One region of the Blautia sp. BCRC 81119 genome, then DNA from elsewhere that is predicted to be linked to it. Evidence: predicted binding sites of a transcription regulator. Region 1 holds the regulator's gene; each other region holds the start of a gene.

Region 1 (7,764 bases):
TCCCGGTGGTGGGTGTGGCGCCTTATCTGGATATCCAGGTGGAGGATGAGGACAGCCTGACGGAGCGTTTTGACCGGAAGCAGGAAGCCGGTGTCATTGATATCGCAGTGGTCCGTACACCAAGGATCTCCAACTTTACGGATTTTAATCCTTTTGAGAGCATTCCCGGAGTTTCTCTCCGCTATGTAAAACACCCGAGAGATCTTCACTCTCCGGACATGATCATCCTTCCTGGAACCAAGAACACCATGGGTGATCTGATCTGGATGCGGGAAAGCGGAATGGAGGCAGCAGTTCTTAAGGAAGCCTCCAGAGGCAAGCTGATCTTTGGTGTCTGCGGTGGCTATCAGATGCTGGGTGAAACCTTAAGCGACCCTCATGGAGTTGAAAATGGCGGTTCTATGAAAGGAATGGGACTTCTTCCTATGGAAACGGTATTTGCCGAAAAGAAAACCAGGACCAGGGTGCAGGGGCATTTCGGTCAGCTGTCCGGTGTGTTTGCTCCTCTTTCCGGTGCGGAGATCGAGGGCTATGAGATCCATATGGGCGAAAGCATCCTGAAGGACAATGCAGGAACAGCCACGAAGATCACAGACAGCGTCAGCGGTAAGAAAAAAGAAGAGGGTGCTTTTGCGGGAAATGTGTGCGGAACCTATATCCACGGCGTTTTCGATAAGGAAGCATCTGCAGAGGCGATCATCCGCGTGATCGGCGAGAAAAAAGGTATTGATGTGGAAAATATGACAGGCGTGGATTTTGCGGCATTTAAGGAACAGCAGTATGATATCCTGGCTGCAGAGCTGCGGAAGCATCTGGATATGAAAAAAATCTATGAGATACTGGAAAACGGGATTACGGAGGAAGAATAGAAATGAAAGTTGAGCTTGAAAATGTAAAACCCATGGAGATCGAAAAAAGAAGCTTTGAGATCATCACAGAAGAGCTGGGGGATACTCCCCTGATCCCGGGAACAGAGCTGATCGTAAAACGCTGCATCCACACAAGCGCAGATTTTGATTATGCAAAAAATCTCTGCTTCTCGGAGGGGGCAGTGGAGATGGCCATGGACGCCATCCGCAACGGCGCCTGCATCGTCACAGATACCCAGATGGCAAAGGCTGGGATCAACAAGCGTGCACTTGCCCGCTACGGCGGTGAGGCTTACTGCTTCATGTCCGATGAGGATGTGGCAGCCCTTGCAAAAAAGAACGGGACTACCAGAGCCACAGCCAGCATGGACAAGGCAGCAGAGATGGATAAAAAGCTGATCTTTGCCATTGGAAACGCACCTACCGCACTGGTACGTCTTTATGAGCTTATTGAGAACGGAAAGCTTTCTCCTGAGCTGATCATCGGTGTGCCGGTAGGCTTTGTGAATGTTGTGCAGTCCAAGGAGCTGATTATGCACGCAGATGTGCCTTATATTGTGGCAAAAGGACGCAAGGGTGGAAGCAATATTGCTGCGTGCATTGTAAATGCCCTGCTCTACATGATCGATAACCGGAGAGATTAGGAGCCGGTAACATCCTTCAGAAGCTGACAGGCAGGCAGAAAATCCTTGGATGGAATGGAGGAGCAGGAGAGGACCAGGGTGACCTCGGCTCCGTTTTCTCTGAGAACCTCCAGTCCCAGACCACGGTTCCGGGCTCTGTCTGTCAGTTCACTGCCTGTGAGAGAACAGGGAAGAGTAAGGGCAAGGCTGGTTCCTGCGGCTCCTGTTTGGATCTGGCAGTCCTGGCCGAAGGTTTCCCGGACAGCCTGGGAAAGAGCCTTCAGCTTCTGGGAATAAAGGCGGCGGAGCTTTCTTGTCTGGGAAGCCAGATGCCCGTCGCGGATAAACTGGCAGAGTGCAATCTGTTCTGCCTTGGAAGCAGTCTGATTATAAAAGGCTGCTTTTTTTGTATATTTTTCCCGGAGAGAGCGCGGCAGTACCATGAAGCTGACACGGATGGAGGGCAGCAGCAGCCTGGAAAAGGAACCGATATAGACAACGTTTTCACCACCTGCAAGGCCGAAAAGTGAAGGCGTCGGTTTCTGGAAATAAACAAATTCGTTTTCGAAATCATCCTCAATGATCAGATGGTCATTGATCTCCGCATGACGGATCAGCTCCAGGCGTCGTTTTACCGGCATGATCTCGCCCCATTTCGTCATGTGAGCAGGAGAAACATAGATCACATCGCAGCTTTTGTCCCGGTAATGGACATCAAAGCCGTAATCCTGAAAGATGGTGCTGCATGTGGTGAAGGATGGTGTGGGGAACGAAACGGTTTTCCGTTCATGGATCAGAGGGCAGAGGATCTGGAGAAGGGGCTGGAGACCGGCCCCTACTACAATGTCATCCGGGGAGCAGATCACATTTCTGCGTTCCCGGATATAGTCTGCGAGAACCTCCCGGAAATCGCTTTCGCCCTGGGGTTCGCCATAAGAAAGCATACGGTCGCCCTGGCGGAGGGCACTTTTGATGTAACGCTGCCACAGATCAAAACGGAAGCTTTCCCGGTCAACACCGGAAGAAGCAAAATCATAAAGGCAGGGCGTGATATCCTTATCCTGTTTTTCGGGGGTAAGCAGATGCTGCTTGGAAGCAATGCCGGTGACATAATAGCCGCTCTGTGCCCTGGCGATGATATAGCCGTCTGCTGCCAGCAGAAGATAGGCATTTTCGATGGTGGTACGGCTCAGCTTCAGCTCCTGGGCGCATTTGCGGAGGGAGGGCATTTTGCTTCCGGGAAGGAGACGGCCTTCCAGGATCAGTTTCCGGTAATAGTGATAAACCTCCAGATAAAGGTGTTCTTTTTTGTGTTCTGCAGATATATTTAACATAAGTATGATGATTTCCTTCCAAAAATGATTGCGTAAACCTGACAGTTCATTCTATAATATTACAGAAAAAAACTCAAGACTGGAGAATTACCATGAAAAAAATAGCAGTGATCAATGATCTTTCCGGGCTGGGGAAATGTTCACTGACAGCAGCGATCCCGGTGATCTCGGTGATGGGAGTCCAGGCGTGTCCACTTCCCACCGCTGTTTTAAGCAACCAGACCGGTTATGAAAGTTATTTCTGTGAGGATTTCACAGAGCATATGGAACCATATATGGAGCAGTGGAAAAAAAGAGGATTTTTCCCGGATGGGATCTATACAGGATTTCTTTCTGACGATAAGCAGGCAGACAGGATCCTGAAATTTATGGATGCGTTTGCAGGGAAGGATACTCTGATCCTTACAGATCCGGTGATGGGGGATGACGGCGCGGTTTATCCGATCTATACAGAAGAGCTTCGTAGCCGGTTCTGCGAACTGACACGTCGTTCCTATGTGATCACACCGAACCTTACGGAAGCCCTCCTTCTTCTCTACGGAAAAGAAAAAATGGAGGAGATCTGGAAGGAACTGCAAAAGGCATCAGAGGCCCGGCGGATGGAAGAAATCCGGGAGATCGGGTGCGGACTTGCCCGGAAATTTTCACTTCCTGCCGTTGTGATCACCGGAGTGGATCACAGGGAGGAGGGGCAGCCTCTGAAAATGGGGAATCTTGTCCTGGAAAACGGAAACAGCTCCTGGGTATTTGCAGAGAAATCCGGCGGAAGCTATTCCGGGACAGGAGATCTTTTTGCATCCGTGCTCAGTGCAGGGCTGGTAAAAAGATATTCCATGAAAACCTGTGCAGAGCTGGCCGTGGATTTTATCTCGGCATCGATCCGGGATGCGGTGGAGGAAGGAACAGACCGTAACGATGGTGTATGCTTTGAACAGCATCTCGGCATGCTGCTTCCATAAAAACATAAGGGGATAAAAAAGAGCTGACCGTCAGGCCAGCTCTTCCCATTTTTCATAAAGTTCTTCCAGTTCTTCAGCGATGGATGCTTTTTCGCGGCTCAGCTTTGTACATTCCGCTACATTGGTGCAGACATCCGGAAGGACCATGGTTTCGTCGATCTCGCTGTCTCTTGTTTCCAGCTCTTCGATACGGGCTTCGACTTTTTTTAGCTCGGCTTCCCGTTTTCGTTTCTTTGCCTGTTCTTCCTTCATCTGCTGCCAGGAAAGCTTGTTCTCGGAAACCGCTTTTTCTTCTGCAGGTGCCTCCGGAGAAGTGCTTCCCGGTGCATAGGTACTGGTCAGCTCCTCCTTCTTTTCCAGATAGTAATCATAATCACCGATGTAATTTACCACTGCCTGGTTTGTCAGCTCCATGATCCTGGTCGCAGTCTGATTGATAAAGTAACGGTCATGGGATACATAAAGGACTGTACCGGTGTAGCTGACCAGTGCTTCCTCCAGGATCTCCTTGGAGGCAATATCCAGATGGTTGGTAGGCTCGTCAAGGATCAGGAAGTTGGCTTCGGAAAGCATCAGCTTTGCAAGGGAAACACGGCCTCTTTCTCCACCGGAAAGTGCGGAGATCTCCTTGAAAACATCATCTCCGGTAAAGAGAAATGCGGCAAGCATATTTCGGATCTCGGTCTCTGTGAGAGTCGGATAAGTATCGGAGATCTCCTGGAAAATCGTTTTGTCCATATGCAGAACATGATGTTCCTGATCGTAATAACCGATCTGCACCTTGGAACCAAGGGAAAATTTGCCGGCATCTGCCTCAATAAGACCGTTGATGATCTTCAGCATGGTGGTCTTTCCGGTTCCGTTGTTTCCGATCAGTGCCACACGCTCGCCGCGTTTGATATCAAAGGAGATATCGGAGAACAGGGTCTGTCCCGGAAAGGCCTTGGAAAGCGCTTCCACGTGGAGCACATCGTTTCCGCTTAACACCCGTGGTTCCAGCGAGATACGCATCCGGTCCTGGAGCTCAAGAGGTTTTTCAATTCTCTGTACACGGTCCAGCATTTTTTCACGGCTTTCCGCACGTTTGATGGATTTTTCACGGTTAAAGGATTTCAGCTTGGCGATAACGGCTTCCTGATGCTTGATATCCCGCTGCTGATTTAAGTATGCCTTGTACTGTGCGTCACGAAGCTGAGCCTTCTTGAGAGCATAGGCAGAGTAGTTGCCGCTGTATACGCGGGTCTGTCCGGCTTCGATCTCAATGACCTTGGTGACCACCTTATCCAGAAAATAACGGTCATGGGAGACGATAAAAACAGCTCCCGGATAATTCAGAAGATAAGTTTCCAGCCAGGAGATGCTTTCCATATCCAGGTGATTGGTTGGCTCATCCAGAAGCAGGATATCCGGCTTGGAAAGAAGCATCTTGCCCAGCGCCACGCGGGTTTTCTGACCGCCGGAAAGAGTTTCAATCTGCTTGTCATAATCTTCCTCCGTGAAGCCGAGACCCTTTAAGACACCGGTCAGCTCACTTTTGTAAGCGTATCCGTTCTCCAGCTCAAACTGATGGGTCAGGCGGGTATAGGTTTCCATCAGACGGTTCAGCTCATCACCGGTCACCGTGTTCATTTCCTGTTCCATATTGCGGATACGGCGTTCCATATCGATGATGTGCTGCTTGGTGGTAAGAAGCTCTTCGTAGATGGTATGATGTCCGTGGATATCCTGGTACTGGGCAAGATAGCCGATATTTTTATCCCGGGCAAGCACCACGGTACCGGAATCAGCAGAAAGCTCCTGCATGATGATACGCAGCAGTGTGGTCTTTCCTGCACCGTTGCAGCCGATCAGAGCAGCCTTTTCACGGTCTTCAATGTGAAAGGATGCATCATTTAAAATTACTTTTTCGCCAAAGGCCTTGCATATATTCTGACATGATAAAATCATAAAAACTGTCCTCCTGTATAAAGAATCACCCCTGTTTATGTCTGAACAGGGAAAAATCCTCCACCTATTATAACGGAAACTGCCGGGATTTCAAAGAAAAAATCAATTATTAGAAAAAATATAAAGAAATTTGTACAGAATAGACAACTTTAATTGACAGGAAAATGTCAATTCGTTATAATTAACCTAGTGTAAGGTAAGGAGGAAAACTATCGTGGAGACAAAACAAATCTCGAAAGCGGTGATTAAGCGTCTGCCACGCTATTACCGCTACTTAGGAGAGCTGATGGAAGATAATGTAGAACGTATTTCTTCCAATGAATTAAGTAAGAAGATGCATACCACAGCTTCTCAGATCCGTCAGGATCTTAATAATTTTGGCGGTTTTGGGCAGCAGGGGTATGGCTATAATGTACACTATCTTTATACAGAGATCGGTAAGATCCTGGGACTGGATACCGTTCATCCGATGATCATCCTGGGTGCCGGTAATCTGGGACAGGCACTTGCCAATTATGTGGATTTTGAGAAGCGCGGGTTCAGGCTGGTTGGTATCTTTGACGTAAATCCTGTGCTTGAGGGCATCGCAGTCCGTGGACTTGAGATCCAAATGCTCAGTGAGCTTCCGTTTTTCCTGAGAGAGAATAACGTGGAGATCGCGATTCTGACACTTCCCAAGAATAAAGCCAAGGAAATGGCGGATATCCTGGTGGAGAACGGGATCAAGGCAATCTGGAATTTTGCACATCTCGATCTTGAGACACCGGATGATGTGATCGTAGAGAACGTTCATCTTTCCGAGAGTCTGATGACACTGTCTTATAATCTCAGTAAATACAGGCAGGAACATGTGGATAAGTAAGAATTGTTAAGCTGCCGGAAACGGCAGCTTTCTCTATGACAGAGGGGAGGCAGAAGACAGAATGAAGAAGCTTGTTACCTGCAAAGAAATGAAGGATCTGGACTCCACAACGATCCGTGAGATCGGAGTTCCCTCCGAGGTTCTGATGGAGCGGGCAGCACTGAAGGTGGTAGAGGAAACAGAAAAGTATCTCCAGAAGGACGAAAGGATCCTGGTAGTCTGCGGAAGCGGAAATAATGGCGGTGACGGTATCGCTGTTGCCAGATTGTTCCATCTGAAGGGGATCCGGGTAGAGTTTTATATGGTCGGAAACAAAGATAAAATGACCAGAGAGACTGCTCTTCAGTATAAGATCGCTTCCGGTTATCGTGTCCCGGAGGTGAATAACCCGCAGTGGAGTGAATATACTACTATAGTAGATGCCGTGTTTGGGGTAGGCCTGACGCGTCCGATCGAGGGGCATTATGCTGATATCATCCATGAGATGAACAGTGCGAGGGCCAAAAAGATCGCAGTTGACATCCCGTCAGGAGTGAACGGAGATACTGGCCTGGAAATGGGAATTGCCTTCAGCGCCGATCTGACTGTCACATTTGCCTACCGGAAAAGAGGTCTTTGCTTTTATCCGGGAAGACTGTATGCAGGAAGGATCGTTACCGCCGATATCGGGATCTATGAGCAAGAAGCTGTGACTGCATCTGCCGCCTGTCTGGAAAATAAAGATCTGAAGCTGTTTCCGGAACGTGATCCCGGCGGAAACAAGGGTACCTTCGGAAAAGTGCTCTTTGTGACCGGAAGTGAGGGAATGTGCGGAGCCGCTTATTTAAGCGCCAGTGCAGCACTTCGTGCCGGTGCGGGAATGGTAAAGATCCAGACTGTGGAAGCCAACAGGATCCCACTGCAGATACTCCTTCCGGAGGCTATGGTCTGCAGCCGCTTTGATCAGGAATCCAATGAACAGCTTCTATCCTGGTGTGATGTGATCGTGATCGGACCGGGACTTGGAACATCAGTGGCCAGCCGTGAGAGAGAACAGTGGTTTCTCACGGCGGCTGCCCGGGAGAAAAAGCCGCTGATCCTGGATGCGGACGGCCTGAACCTTCTGGCTGCACATCCACAGTGGTATCAGTATCTGGGAGAGCATGTAGTCCTGACACCGCATATCGGAGA
Region 2 (7,764 bases), 130 kb from region 1:
CCTTTCTTTTATCCAAATCGTACGCCATGTGGAACAGCCATCTCACACGTGCCCGTCGCAACGCTCTGCTGAACTAAGTACTAACTGCGACTAAGGAGTTCAGGAGAGCCTTCACTCCTAAGTCTTCGTAAGTACTGGATTTCAGCGCCGCTAAAACCGCTCCTAAAATGGGCATCTTAGCGAGATGGCTGTTCCACATGGCTGTGTACTGGCTATAACCAGCGCATATATTTGAAAGTTTCTTAAGGTGCAATCTATAACTTAGTACTCATTAGGTAATTCATCCACCTCATCACATCGGAATACCGGGCCGTCTTTGCAGACGTATTTGTCTCCGATGTTGCAGCGGCCGCATTTTCCGACACCGCATTTCATACGAAGCTCCAGTGTGGTATATACCTGATCTCTGGAGAAGCCCAGCTCTTCCAGTCCTGCCAGAACGAATTTGATCATGATCGGCGGGCCGCAGACCAGAGCGGTCTTATTGGTATCAAAACCAATCTCCTTCAGATAATTCGGAACAAATCCTACATGACCGTCCCAGCCTTCCTGCTCGCGGTCAATGGTAAGATATACATTTACACCTTCTGTTTTCATCCATACTTCCTGGATTTCCTTAAGCTGCACCAGATCATCTGCGGAACGGGAACCATAGAGAATATCTACTGTTCCGTAATCCTCACGGTTATCCAGCACATAATTGATCACAGAACGAAGAGGTGCCAGACCGATTCCACCTGCGATAAACAGGAGATTTTTTCCCTTTAACTTATCTTCCACCGGAAAATGATTTCCGTATGGTCCGCGGACTGCGATCTCATCTCCAACCTGAAGGCTGTGGAGATAATCGGTAAGGGATCCGCATTTTTTGATGCTGAATTCCTGATAATCCTTTACAGTCGGAGAAGAAGTAATGGAAAACATACCTTCACTGACTCCTGGTGCACAGACCATGGCACACTGTCCTGGCATATGCTCGAAAAGCTTTCCACCCTCCGGAGCTTCCACACGGAAGGTTTTTACATCCGGTGTCTCCTGACGGATATCTGTGATCACGCCAACCTTGGGGATCAGCGTATCCAGTGTATAATTTTTATGACAGGTACATTCACTCATTCTTTTCACCTCCCTGTTTTTCAAAGGCCTTGATGACTTTTACGATATTTAAAGATTCCGGACATTTCTCCACGCAGCGGCCGCAGCCAACACAGGAGAACATGCCGTCATTATTTAACGGATAATAAACAAGCTTATGCATAAATCTCTGACGGAATCTCTGCATCTGGCTGGTACGGTTGTTTCCGTGAGCCATCATGGTAAAATCAGAGTACATGCAGGAATCCCAGCAGCGGTAACGGTGAACACCGTGCCCTGTGTCGTAATCCTTAATGTCATAGCACTGACAGGTCGGACATACGAAGGTACAGGTTCCGCAGGCAAGACAAGGCTTGTACAGTTTCTCCCATACAGGAGAATTGAAACGGTCCATGTATTCTTCCTGCGCCCATCCTTCCAGTGAAAGATGTGTATATGGAAGAAGCTCGATAATGTCACGGATCGCCTTCTTTTCCCCTTCTACCTTTGTCTCATCAGCGTCTGCCAAAAGCTCCTTCACAGCTTCTGTCAGAGCATTTCCTTTTTCTGTGAGAGGCTTCCAGAAAAGTTCTCCCTCGATGATCCAGGCTGCAACATCTGCTTCCGGATCTGCGGCATCAATGCCAAATACTTTACAGAAGCAGCTTTCCTCCGGTTCATGACAGGCAAGAGCTACGATAGTTCCATGTTCTCTTCTTGCCTGGTAAAAAGTATCCACCGGATCCCCAAGAAACACCTTGTCGAGGACCTTCACGCCCTGTACATCACAGGCTCTCATTCCGAATACAACAAAATTCTGGTCTTTCAGCGCCTGAGGCTCAATGCTGATATTTTTTCCGTCCTTTTTACAGGTATAGAGATTTTCACTCTGCGGAAAGAAAGCATCCTTCGGTGATTTCACGGTTTTCAGTGTTTCAAGGGAAACTTCTGCATCCTCGCTCCATGCCTTGAAGTTCACCTGTTCACTTACCTTTACCGGTAAATATAATTCCTGGTCTGCGGCAATTTTCCGGAATAATGCCGGCAGATTTTCTACTGCGATCTTATACATACATTATCCCCTTTCTGCCACGATCCCTGGCTCTACATCCTCAAAGGTAAAGCTGGTAAGCGAACCCTTTGACTCCGCATCCTCGCCTGCCTGGTACTCACCGTAAAATTTATCAATATCCTTGATAAACTTACGGTTAAACAGATGAAGGGGAATTCCCTGCGGGCAGACTCTGCTGCACTCGCCACAGTCCGTACATCTTCCGGCTACATGGAAGGCACGGATCACATGGAACATCTTTTCCTCAAAGGAATCCACATTTGCCTTCTGGGCGCTGTCGAACTTGTTGCTGTCAAAAACGCATTTGCGGCAGCTGCAGGCCGGACATACATTACGGCAGGCATTACAGCGGATACATTTACTCAGCTCGCTCTGCCAGAATGCAAATTTTTCTTCCGGACTCATTGCCTCGATCCGCTCAACTTCTGCGAAACGGTCAGCGTCCTTTGTCTCCTTTGACTCACCAATCAGTTCATCGTAAATTTTATGCTCTTTTCCTTTACATACATGGCAGCGTTCCAGCATGGCATCTTTGTATGCACAGGTTTTTTCTCCGTAAACAGTATCCACAGTCAATGTCTCTGCATCTCCGGTAATCTCTGTTCCGGAAATTCCCCGGATACCCTTGATCCCCATTTTGCGGATCTTTTCAATATCCAGCTTTCCTTTACAGCCAACACCTACGATATAGGCTTTTTCTCTGTCTACACGATGCTCTTTCAAAAGCTGGTTAAAGCTATATGTATCGCAGGGCTTCAGACAGACCATGGTTTTTCCTTCCAGCTTGGAAGCTTCGATCATATATTTGCTTAAATTGGCACCGCAGAATCCATCATAGACAAAATCCTCCAGAGATTCCGGTGTTTCAAAATAGGCTGGTTCCGGATTAAAGGCAAGATCTCCGGCTTTCCACCCAAGAACCCGGACTACCGTGCCATCTGCAAGCAGTTCTTTTGCACGTTTTATCAGCTCCTGCATCTTATATCCTCCAATCTCACGTTTTTACCAAGTGAATGGATCTTCTCAACAAACTCATTCATAGTCTGTGAAAATTTCACGCCTTCTGCGGCAGATACCCATTCCACACGTGTTCTTCCGTTTTCCACCCCAATATAATCCAGCATTGAAAACAGAAGTGTCATACGTCTTCTTGCATAATAGTTTCCGGTACTGTAATGGCAGTCTCCCGGATGGCATCCGCACATGATCACACCATCGGCTCCTTTTTCAAAGGCACGGAGGATGAACATGGGATTGACACGGCAGGAACATGGAACACGGATGATCTTTACATCCGCCGGATAGCTTAAACGGCTGCTTCCGGCAAGGTCTGCTCCGGCGTAGCTACACCAGTTACAGCAGAATGCCACGATCTTTGGTCTGAATTCTTCCTTTGTTTCTATCGACATATTGCATCCACCTCCGCGATAATCTGTCTGTTGGAGAAGCCCTGAAGGTCCATGGCTCCTGACGGGCAGGCTACTGTGCAGGCACCGCAGCCCTGGCAAAGTGCTGTATTGACAACCGCAACTCTTCTTGTCTCACGGATACCGTGATCGTTGACCTGTTTCTCCTCATAGGAAATCGCTCCGTAAGGACATACATTTGCACAGGTAGAGCATCCGTTACAGAGAAGCTCGTCGGATTTTGCCGTACATGGATTGGTTGTCAGCTTGTCCTTTGCAAGAAGTCCTATGGCCTTAACAGCCGCAGCTCCTGCCTGGGCAACTGTCTCCGGGATATCCTTTGGTCCCTGGCATACACCGGAAAGGAAAATTCCTGCTGTCGGTGATTCTACAGGACGAAGCTTTGCATGAGCTTCTGTAAGGAAATTGTTGGTGTCAATACTTGCAGTAAGCATGGTAGCGATCTTACGTACATCCGGATTTGGCTCAATGGCTGTTGCAAGAACTACCATATCTGCTTTCTTGAAGATCTGCTTATTATCAAGAAGATCCGAGCCCTGAACAAGAAGTGTTCCATCCGGCTGCGGAATTACTTTTCCTACCTGACCTTTGATGTAGTTTACGTTATACTGCTCAACTGCTCTTCTGTAAAACTCATCGAAGTTTTTACCAGGTGTACGGACATCAATATAAAATACCGTCACATTGGTATCCGGATATTTATCACGGATCAGCATGGCATGCTTAGCTGTGTACATACAGCAGATCTTGGAACAGTATGGCTTTCCACGGTCATCGGAGCAACGGCTTCCAACACACTGGATAAATACGATCTCCTTCGGTGCTTTTCCATCGGAAAGACGCTCAAGATGTCCTTTTGTAGGTCCTGCAGCATTCATGATACGCTCCAGCTCCAGAGATGTGATCACATCCTTGCTCTGGCTGTATGCGTATTCATCATATTTGTCAAGCTTGATGGTATCAAATCCGGTTGCCACCACGATTGCTCCGTATTTCTGTGTTACGATCTCATCCTGCTGGTCGTAATCAATGGCTCCTGCCTGACATACTTTGGAGCAGACACCACATTTGCCTGTCTTAAATTTCAGGCAATGCTCTCTGTCGATCACAGGAACATTTGGAATCGCCTGTGCAAACGGAGTATAAATAGCTGACCGGTTGTTCAGCCCTCTGTTGAACTCATTTGGAATCTTTTTGGAAGGACATTTTTCCTGGCAGACTCCACAGCCTGTACATTTGTCCATGTTGACACTTCGCGCTTTTTTGCGGATATCAACAGTAAAATCTCCTACAAAACCTGCAACTTTTTCTACTTCACTGTATGTATAGATATTGATCTTTTCGTGAGCTGCAGCCTCTACCATTTTTGGAGTAAGGATACATGCGGAGCAATCCAGAGTAGGGAAGGTTTTGTCAAGCTGTGACATTCTTCCGCCGATACTTGGTGTTTTTTCCACAATATCAACTTCATAGCCTGCATCGGCAATATCAAGAGCCGTCTGGATTCCGGCGATACCGCCTCCGATGATCAGGGCTCTCTTTGTAACCTGGCTTTCTCCCGGCTGAAGAGGAGCATTTAAATTGACTTTTGCTACTGCTGCTCTTGCAAGGATCACGGCCTTCTCCGTAGCCTCCTGCATATCCTTGTGGATCCAGGAACAGTGCTCACGGATATTTGCGATCTCCACCATATATGGATTCAGGCCGGCCTTTTCCGCTGCTTTACGGAAAGTTGCCTCATGCATACGCGGAGAACAGGAACAGACAACCACTCCTGTGAGATTTTTTTCACGGATGGCTTCCTGGATCCTGGACTGTCCTGCTTCAGAACACATATACTGATAATCTTCTGCATGGACAACTCCTGGCTCTTTTGCAATGATCTCCACAACCTTTTTCACGTCTACCGTAGCGGCAATATTACTTCCGCAATGACAGACAAATACACCGATTCTCTGCACTTTCTCACCTCCTGTATCTTCTGAACGCACTTACAAGCAGCTGCTGAGGAAGCTCCGGATCAAGAAGCTCCGGAATTTCATTTGGTGAAAGATAGTCTCCGCCTTTTTCCCGAACAACCAGCTGTCTTGCCCCGTCAATGATCTTTCCGGGTTTTACGTCTCGCGGACAGCGCTCCACACAGGCAAAACAGGAAAGACATTTCCACAGGGATGCTGAATTTACAAGTGCTTCGATATTTTCATTGATCACGTAGGACACAAACTGATGAGGCTTGATATCCATCTCGTCAAAGGATGGGCAGGTAGCAGAGCATTTGCCACACTTCATACATTTCAGAGGATTGGTCCCGCTGATCTCCTTTATTTTTTCCGCAGCAGAATGGTTATCTCTCATTTTGCCACCTCCTCTTTGACGCCAAGGGCTTCTGCCAGAAGCTCTGTAAAATAGTAAACCGGCATTTTATTTCCGGAATTTTTATTCAGATTGTATTTGCAGAGCGGACAGGCAGTGATCAGCATATCTGCGCCAAAGCCTGCTGCGCTTTCTTCAATCTTTTCACACATATTCTGTGACATTTCTTTTTCTTTCAGGGATATATATCCTCCACAGCATTCATTTCTGTAAGGATAGATCACAGGCTCAGCGCCAAGGGCACGGATAAAATCCTCCATGATCCTTGGATTTTCCGGATCATCAAATGCCATGATCTTTCCAGGTCTCAGAAGCAGACATCCGTAATAGGCTCCGATCTTCTTTCCGGTAAAAGGATTTACTACTTTTTCTTTCAGTTTATCAAAACCGACTCTGTCCCGGAGAACCTCCAGATAATGGAGAACGGTTGTCTCTCCTTCATAGGGAGCTTCCAACTGCATATAATTGTTGGCTCTGGTCCGGATATCTTCCACATTTTTCATATCATCATTGACACGCTTGATCACATGATGACAGGCTGAACAGATCGTCACCAGATCCTGGCCTTTTTCTTTTGCCTGGTTTAACGCACGGACGGAAGAAAGCTTTGTGGCGATCTCGTCTGTGCCAAGCGGATAAACACCACCACAACACTGCCAGTCCTCGATCTCCTCAAGCTCAAACCCAAGGGCTGTGGCACTGGCTCTGGCATACTCATCCAGATCTTTGGCCTTTGTTCTCAGGGTGCAACCCGGATAATAACTGTACTTCATACCTTTCATTATCCTTTCTTAGTCTAAAATCTGACGTTTATAGTAGATATTCTTGTTCATATATTGTCTTTTTTTTAACGATACATGAATAAAAAAATGAAATCTCAACTAACACTTATTTGAGTTTTTTTATCAATTTGCACCCAAATAAAAGAGAAAAACACTCTTCCTCCGCAATTAAGAAGTGTATTAGCTCGATTTCCGAAATCATCATATCACGTTATTTCTGTTTCGACAAGACTTTTTCAATATTTTTTGTGTTTTTTTTAACGTACTTTTGAAAAACCTTATCATTTACTATCCTGCTTCCATAATAATTTTCATTTTCAGACATAAAAAAAGCTCCGGATCTCTCCGAGGCTTTTTTGCTCATATCAGTAAATAATAATCGGATAACCTGCATCAATAGTGTTATAAATCAGTGCTGCCTGATCCTTAGGCAGATTGATGCAGCCGTGGCTTCCGTTAGTTTTATAACGGTTCCCGCCAAAGGATGACTGCCAGGACGCATCATGAAGTCCCTGTCCGTAGACAAAAGGCATCCAGTAATTAACCTTTACATCGTAACCATATTCATTGCTGGTAAGGTTAAAGGGACTCGCCTTGTAGGCGATCGGCCATGCACCACGATATGTTTCACGCCCCTTCACCGGCTTACCGCTGACAATATCTGTTTCCGTCACAAGGCATCCGTCCTTATACAGCCACAAATGCTGTGCATCCAGACTGACCTCTATGTAACTGCCTGCCAGATCGTCTGTTCCGTTTCTCTGGTATCCTTTTTTGCTGTAAACAGGCTCTCTTGTTACAGCAGTACCACTTTTCAGGTCTTCCAGAAGCTGAGCATACTCTCCGTCCTGATCGATCCGGTATCCGTACTCATTTCCCTCAATAGTCACATCCGTTCCCGCAGATGTATGAAAGATGCGGGGAACATAAATGGTATTGTATTTGTTGGCGAGCTCACTGATGTAGGCTTTAATGGCTTCTTCATCTAAAGTCAGCGTCTCCCCCTCAGCCTTCAGCCAGGATGTGATCGTATCGG
Region 3 (7,764 bases), on a different contig from region 1:
TGTTGATCTGAAAGTGATCTCCGGTGATGATCCGGTGACGGTTTCTGCAATTGCCAGACGTGCTGGCCTTAAAAATGCAGAGCATTATATAGATGCGACAACGATCACAACTCAGGAACAGATGGACGAGGCAGTTGCAGAATATAGTGTGTTCGGGCGTGTAACACCTCAGCAGAAACAGGCAATGGTGAAGTCTTTGCAGGCTCAGAAGCATACGGTTGCCATGACCGGTGATGGTGTCAATGATGTTCTGGCGCTTAAAGAGGCGGACTGCAGTATTGCCATGGCTGAGGGCAGTGATGCTGCCAAGAATATTGCCAATGTGGTATTGCTGGATTCTAATTTTGCAGCAATGCCGGAAATTGTGAATCAGGGACGCCGGGTTGTAAATAATATCCGTACTGCGGCATCTATGTTTCTGATCAAAACGATTTTTTCCGTGCTGCTGTCACTGATCACGATCTTCTTCGGGGATTCCTATCCCTTTGAGCCGATCCAGATGTCTCTGATCAGTGCCTGCGCTGTTGGTATTCCTACATTCCTTCTGGCACAGGAGAATAATTATGAGAAGATCGACCATACATTTTTGCGTCATGTATTTATGAATGCATTTCCGGCTGCTGTGACCATCACGGGCTGTGTGTTCAGTGTGATGCTGGTATGCCAGAATGTATACCATTCCAATGCTATGCTGAATACAGCCTGTGTGCTTGTAACAGGATGGAATTATATGGCGGCACTTAAGACAGTTTACGCACCTCTGAATAAGTATCGAAAGGTGATCATTTACAGTATGCAGGTGATCTTTTTCGGTGCGGCGGTGGTTCTGCAGAATCTTCTGACACTGGGATCGCTGGAATTCGGAATGATCATTCTGGTGTTCCTTCTGATGACATTTTCTCCGATCCTGATCGATGTGATCACGGCCTGGCTCAGAAATATTTACAGTCGTTCGCTGGATAGTGGGGAACAGGGGAAATTTGCTGCATTTATTGATAAGCTGAGAAAATAATAATATGAGAAATAAAAAAGGACACTGCCCGTTGAAAATGGCAGTGTCCTTTTTTGCAAATAAACTGTGAAGCAGTTATCCAGTTATCCGGTGCAGAGCTGTGTAGAGAATGCAGATTGTGGATATCCGCCTGACAAAGCTATTATTTCGTGTGCATAAGCCAGATAAATCCGAAGGCCGGGATTTCTACAGCCTGTGCGTCTCTCTGAACTCCTGTGAGAAGATCTGTGTAGGTACCGTCCTGTTCGTTGATCCAGGCTACCTTATCCTGGTCGCTGAAGTTGTAGATGCAGATCAGCTTTTCTTCGGAGGTTTCTCTTACCAGGGCAAGGAGAGCTTTTTCCCAGGTTTCCAGTGTATGTGCAGAAACTTCAGGTGCAAATACCGGATGGCTGGCACGGATGGATTCCAGCTGCTCAAGGCTGTTGAAAATGCGTCCCTGGATCGTTTCGGCATCGGCTCTGTTCCGGGCAAGTGCCCAGTTGAAACGTCCATTGTGGAGCCAGCGAGGATCAGCTGCTTTGGAAATGTCTGTTTTATAGGTATAGTCATTCAGCTGTCCGACCTCGTCACCGCTTCGAAGTACCGGAATTCCGGGGAGGGAAAGAAGCAATGCATGAAGTGCTACGTCATAGCGGATTCCCCGGCTGACACCCTCCATATTTCCTTCATAATCAAAACGCTCGATTCCTGCAAGAGATGCGGTTGTTCCGCAGAGCTCAGATTCCTCGGTTTCCGGATTTACATAAATTTCACCCCGGGCAAAGGAATCAGGGAAAATACCTGCCAGGAATTCATTCAGATAATCTCTGTGAGGCCCTTCTGTGATAAAGCTTCCTTTCAGGAAATCATAGTCCAGATTCCAGCGTACCGTGTTGCGGTTACGGAGGTAATTCTGGAATACCGGTGCCTGCGGAAGGTCTGCAGCTCTGTCGATTCCCCGGCGGAGAAGGGCAGTGTCCTTTGTAGCAACGGTATGCCAGAGATCGGACATCAGCTGGGTGCTGTTTACAATGTGAAGTTCCGGCATATCGGAAGTTCCGCCAAATGCAGCAGCCTCTGCAGGTGGGCGGTCTGTTTCACCAAGGAGAAGAATTCCGGGGCATACGATCTCACACACCATTCGGGTCATACGCAGCAGAGAGTGAAGCTTCCAGAGATTTTCTTCCGGTATCATCGGAAGGACACCAAGGCTGAATATAGAAGCACCTTCATTTGCAAGCTCCAGGATCTGAAGAAGCATTGCATTGAAATAAGCTGGAGTCTGGAGCACGCATGGCGCACCGGACTGTGGGTCATCCACAGAAAGACTTAACGGGATCTCAAGAGCCAGGCGGATACCTGCTTTCCTACAGTTAGCTGCAAGTGTATGCAGATCTTCGGAGGTTCCAATCTCCGGGATAATGCGAAGGGAGCAGTTGGAGGTTGCCTGGAAAAGATCTGTCAGGTACAGAGTGTCTGCTTTGCATTCACTGATATAGTCCAGTTTATCGGACAGCCCGGAAAGAGTATCTGCGAAGTCAGCAGGATTTACAGCCATTCCGGTGAAAGTAGTCTTACGGAACCAATCAGGATCTGCAGCGCAGTTCTGGTCGGCTTCCTTCATGGAAAGAGAACGCTCACGGTAGATTTCTTTCATCTTTTTTGTGAGGCTTGAGAATGTGCCGGTAACTTCCGGGTGATCGCGGAACAGTTCGCAGTAAAGCCATTTCAGATCATTGTAGTAGTGTTTCAGACGTTTCTCGTAGAGGGCATCGTAAGCTGTGTCCTCCTTGGAAGTTTCGACTTTCAGAGGCTCGGTCTTGGAAGTAGTAACTTTCGCCGGCTCAGTCTTGGAAGTCTCGACCTTGATCGGTTCGGTCTTGGAAGTCTCGACTTTGATCGGTTCAGTTTTGGAAGTTTCGACTTTAAGCGTTTCCTTCTTTACGGTTTCAAGTTTTTTCACTTCGGCTTTAGCATTTTCAACAGATTTGGCAGCACTGGAACTGGTGCCGGTAGCAGAGGTATTTTTTTTCAGTTGCTTTTCTTTTTTTGCCTGCATGGCAGCTTTCTTTTTCTGGAGTCTTTTTGTTGACATATAGAGTTCCTCCTTAGATAAAATGATATTTTCGGTATAAAAATGTAAACTCTCTCACCGGAGAGAGAAACAGAGCTACAGCTTATGAAAAACAGGACGGCGGTTTTTAAATACAGCATAATAGGAAAAACCACATTCACGGAGAACATCAGCCGCCTTGTCAAAGGCATAGCCGATCTTATCCGGAGTATGGGCATCTGCACCGATGGTGATGATCTCACCGCCAAGCTCACGGTAACGTCGGATAATATTGACACATGGATTCGGTTCACCAAGCCCGTAGTGATAACCGCCTGTGTTCAGCTCGATTCCCACATTTTTGCGGATCAATGTCCGCAGGATCTCGTCCAGGATCTCCTTATATCGTCCGTAAGAATACTGACGGTTCTGATTTGGACCATAACGTACTACATAGTCGATATGTCCGTACACATCCATCTCGTCAAAAGCAGCGATATTTTCCAGGATGGATTCAAAATATTCCATGTAGCATGCGGATTCCTTACGGCCCTCAAAATAAGAAGGATAATAAGGATCGTATCCGTGCACCACATGGGAGGAACCAATAACGAAATCAAAGGGAACTTCTTTCAGAAGATCGGAAAAAGATTCTGCAAGCTGAGGCTGAAGTCCAAGCTCGATCCCGAAGTTAACCTGAATCTGGTCTTTAAAAGCATCCGCAAGACTCTCAAGTTTCTGACGGTATGCAGGGATGTTCAGGGAAAAATCAAGATTTTCCGGAGTATCGGGATAATCCGGATCAAAATGTTCAGTAAAACAGATTCCCGTGAGACCCTGGTCTGCGGCAGTCTGGATCATTTCTTCCATCGGTGTATCGGAATCTGCGGAAAAAGAGGAGTGCATATGGCAGTCCCATAAAATTTTCTGGTCCATTTTGTACCTCCATATTCAAGCCTTTATATTCTGTGACAATGATCGTATCTGCCTGTTATGAATCCGGGAAAGTCAAACTCCCAGCGGGAATATAGATATCCGTTTTGGGAATCAGCAGGACAGAACTTTCTATCAGAGAATTATAGCACATTTTTCAGAAATTTTCTTAATATTTATTTTAATGTTCTTTTTTATAAATAGCTCTTGAATTTTTGTTTGGAATTAGGTACAATATGAAACAGGTTGATGTTTCTTTAACAAAGGAACGATTTAAATCACCATTCAATTCATAGGAGGAATTTATCATGGCAGTAAAAGTTGCAATTAATGGTTTTGGACGTATCGGTCGTCTTGCATTCCGTCAGATGTTTGGAGCAGAAGGATTTGAGATCGTAGCAATCAACGATCTTACATCTCCTAAGATGCTTGCTCACTTATTAAAATATGATTCTACACAGGGAAGATATGCTCTTGCTGATAAAGTAACAGCAGGCGAGGATTCCATCACAGTAGACGGAAAAGAGATCAAAATCTATGCTAAGGCTAACGCTGCAGAGCTTCCATGGGGAGAGATCGGTGTAGACGTAGTTCTTGAGTGCACAGGTTTCTACACATCCAAAGACAAAGCTCAGGCTCATATCGATGCAGGTGCTAAGCACGTAGTTATTTCCGCTCCGGCTGGAAACGACCTTAAGACAATCGTTTACAACGTAAACCATCAGGGTCTTACAAACGAGGACAAGATCATCTCCGCAGCTTCCTGTACAACAAACTGCCTTGCACCAATGGCTAAGGCTCTTAACGATCTTGCACCGATCAAATCCGGTATCATGTGCACAATCCACGCTTACACAGGCGATCAGATGACACTTGACGGACCGCAGAGAAAAGGCGATCTGAGAAGATCCCGTGCAGCTGCAGTTAACATCGTTCCGAACAGCACAGGTGCTGCTAAAGCTATCGGACTTGTTATCCCAGAGCTTAACGGCAAACTTATCGGTTCTGCACAGCGTGTACCTACCCCAACAGGTTCTACAACAATCCTTACAGCAGTAGTTGAAGGAAACGTTACTAAAGAGCAGATCAACGCAGCTATGAAAGCAGCTTCCAATGAGTCCTTCGGATACAACGAGGATGAGATCGTATCCAGCGATATCGTTGGTATGAGATTTGGTTCCCTCTTCGATGCTACTCAGACAATGGTACTTCCACTTGAGAATGGCACAACAGAGGTTCAGGTAGTTTCCTGGTATGACAACGAGAACTCCTACACAAGCCAGATGGTTCGTACAATCAAGCACTTCGGAAAACTTCTGAACGCTTAATTTTCTGCGAACGGGTGTAGAAGAATAGACTCAGAAAGGGTCCGGTCTGAAGAGGACCGGGCCCTTTTTTTCCAAAAGACCAAACAAAAAAATGTCTGAGGAATGACTGTTAACAGAGCGGACAACAATACCGCTCGCCCTTATTCATCTGCTTTTGCAGAAATAAAAGTTAAGGAGATATAGAGATGCTGAACAAAAAAAGTGTTGACGATATCAATGTAAAAGGACAGAAAGTACTTGTAAGATGCGACTTCAATGTTCCGCTTCAGGATGGAAAGATCACAGATGAGAACCGTCTTGTAGCTGCTCTTCCTACAATCAAGAAACTGATCGCAGACGGCGGAAAGGTTATCCTTTGCTCCCACCTTGGAAAACCGAAGGGAGAGCCGAAACCGGAGCTTTCTCTTGCACCTGTAGCAGTTCGTCTTTCTGAGCTTCTTGGCCAGGAAGTAAAATTTGCAGCAGATCCTGAGGTAGTAGGACCGAACGCAAAAGCTGCTGTAGCAGAGATGAAAGATGGCGATGTAGTTCTTCTTGAGAACACACGTTATCGTGCAGAAGAGACAAAGAACGAAGACAAGTTCAGCGAAGATCTTGCTTCCCTCTGTGATGTATTTGTAAATGATGCATTCGGAACTGCTCACAGAGCTCACTGCTCTAACGTAGGTGTTACCAAATATGTAAAAACAGCAGTTGTAGGATATCTGATGCAGAAAGAGATCGATTTCCTTGGAAACGCTGTAAACAATCCGGAGAGACCATTCGTAGCAATTCTTGGCGGTGCTAAGGTTTCCAGCAAGATCTCTGTAATCAACAACCTTCTTGACAAGGTAGATACACTGATCATCGGTGGTGGTATGTCCTATACATTCTCCAAGGCTATGGGCGGACATATCGGAACATCCCTCTGCGAGGATGATTACCTTCAGTATGCTCTTGACATGATGAAGAAAGCAGAGGAGAAGGGCGTGAAGCTTCTTCTTCCTGTAGATAACAGAATCGGTGATAACTTCTCCAATGACTGCAATATCCAGGTTGTAAAACGTGGTGAGATTCCGGACGGATGGGAAGGAATGGATATCGGACCGGAGACTGAGAAGCTTTTTGCAGACGCTGTAAAAGATGCCAAGACTGTTGTATGGAACGGACCGATGGGATGCTTCGAGATGCCGAACTTCGCACATGGTACAGAGGCAGTTGCAAAAGCTCTTGCTGATACAGACGCAACAACCATCATCGGTGGTGGTGATTCCGCAGCAGCTGTAAATATCCTTGGATATGGCGACAAGATGACACACATCTCCACAGGTGGCGGTGCTTCTCTTGAGTTCCTTGAGGGCAAAGAGCTTCCGGGCGTAGCAGCAGCTAACGATAAAGACTGATAAAAAATAAAGTGTTCCGCGAACACGAAAAGGAGATAAAAACAATGGCAAGAAAGAAAATCATTGCTGGAAACTGGAAAATGAACATGACACCAAGCGAGGCTGTAAAGCTTGTTGAGACTTTAAAACCGCTTGTTGTTAACGATGAAGTTGACGTAGTATTCTGCGTACCGGCTATCGACATCATCCCTGTTGTTGAGGCAGCTAAAGGTTCTAACATCCAGGTTGGTGCTGAGAACATGTACTTCGAGGAGAAAGGCGCTTACACAGGTGAGATCGCTCCGGCTATGCTCGTAGATGCAGGCGTTAAGTACGTTGTACTTGGACACTCCGAGAGAAGAGAGTACTTCGGTGAGACAAACGAGGACGTTAACAAAAAAATGCTTAAAGCTTTCGAGCATGGCATCACACCGATCATGTGCTGTGGTGAGACACTTACTCAGAGAGAGCAGGGCGTAACAATGGACTTCATCCGTCAGCAGGTTAAGGTTGGATTCCAGGGTGTTACAGCTGATCAGGCTAAGACAGCAGTTATCGCTTACGAGCCGATCTGGGCTATCGGAACAGGTAAGACAGCTACAACAGAGCAGGCTCAGGAGGTTTGCGCTGATATCCGTAAATGCATCGCTGAGATCTATGATGACGCTACAGCAGCAGAGATCCGTATCCAGTACGGCGGATCTGTAAACGCTGCAACAGCTCCTGACTTATTTGCTCAGGCTGACATCGACGGCGGTCTTGTAGGCGGCGCTTCCCTGAAACCAGATTTCGGAAAGATCGTAAACTACAAATAAGATCCATTTAAAAAGGGGCTTCGGCCCCTTTTTTTATATCTACTTATAGAAAAAATCAGAAAAACTCTCCCTGACACGGATAACACAGCCAACAAAAAAGCTGCATCTGATCACAGTTAGAGAGAGTTTTTCTTATCTTCAGAGTAAGGATTGTTTTTCTCTGAAGCTTTTTCTGTATGTTCGTTCCTTTCGTCAGGCTCGGGAACGTGTTCCACAATGTCCTCAATCTCGCAGTGGAGAATGGAACACAGCCTGTCTATGGTATAAATTTCAACATTTT

What was found. The regulator Rex, encoded in region 1, represses fermentation and respiration genes when NADH is low (regulators of the CRP and FNR family bind a similar motif). The targets are predictions, from matches to a motif close to ATTGTTAANTANTTAACAAT.
Region 2: a site for Rex is predicted at 6,782-6,801, ahead of DMI82_RS01135 (CoB--CoM heterodisulfide reductase iron-sulfur subunit B family protein). Genes of this name have one in related genera too.
Region 3: a site for Rex is predicted at 4,226-4,245, ahead of gap (type I glyceraldehyde-3-phosphate dehydrogenase). Genes of this name have one in related genera too.

The regions. Positions count from the first base shown of each region.
Region 1 covers NZ_QJHD01000002.1:146,658-154,421, forward strand. Annotated here, with positions in the region: gene DMI82_RS01730 (cobyric acid synthase) at 1-869, shown strand, start outside; gene DMI82_RS01735 (precorrin-8X methylmutase) at 872-1,513, shown strand; gene pdxR (MocR-like pyridoxine biosynthesis transcription factor PdxR) at 1,510-2,826, opposite strand; gene DMI82_RS01745 (pyridoxamine kinase) at 2,919-3,785, shown strand; gene abc-f (ribosomal protection-like ABC-F family protein) at 3,816-5,732, opposite strand; gene DMI82_RS01755 (redox-sensing transcriptional repressor Rex) at 5,947-6,594, shown strand; gene DMI82_RS01760 (bifunctional ADP-dependent NAD(P)H-hydrate dehydratase/NAD(P)H-hydrate epimerase) at 6,656-7,764, shown strand, end outside.
Region 2 covers NZ_QJHD01000002.1:12,762-20,525, reverse strand. Annotated here, with positions in the region: gene DMI82_RS01170 (2Fe-2S iron-sulfur cluster-binding protein) at 1-28, opposite strand, end outside; gene DMI82_RS01165 (FAD/NAD(P)-binding protein) at 262-1,116, opposite strand; gene DMI82_RS01160 (4Fe-4S dicluster domain-containing protein) at 1,109-2,146, opposite strand; gene DMI82_RS01155 (4Fe-4S dicluster domain-containing protein) at 2,150-3,124, opposite strand; gene DMI82_RS01150 (hydrogenase iron-sulfur subunit) at 3,112-3,555, opposite strand; gene DMI82_RS01145 (CoB--CoM heterodisulfide reductase iron-sulfur subunit A family protein) at 3,546-5,534, opposite strand; gene DMI82_RS01140 (4Fe-4S dicluster domain-containing protein) at 5,539-5,928, opposite strand; gene DMI82_RS01135 (CoB--CoM heterodisulfide reductase iron-sulfur subunit B family protein) at 5,925-6,719, opposite strand; gene DMI82_RS01130 (L,D-transpeptidase family protein) at 7,094-7,764, opposite strand, start outside.
Region 3 covers NZ_QJHD01000004.1:136,475-144,238, reverse strand. Annotated here, with positions in the region: gene DMI82_RS03825 (HAD-IC family P-type ATPase) at 1-1,012, shown strand, start outside; gene DMI82_RS03820 (alpha-amylase family glycosyl hydrolase) at 1,155-3,089, opposite strand; gene DMI82_RS03815 (histidinol-phosphatase HisJ family protein) at 3,165-3,983, opposite strand; gene gap (type I glyceraldehyde-3-phosphate dehydrogenase) at 4,289-5,308, shown strand; gene DMI82_RS03805 (phosphoglycerate kinase) at 5,494-6,690, shown strand; gene tpiA (triose-phosphate isomerase) at 6,735-7,484, shown strand; gene DMI82_RS03795 (helix-turn-helix domain-containing protein) at 7,601-7,764, opposite strand, start outside.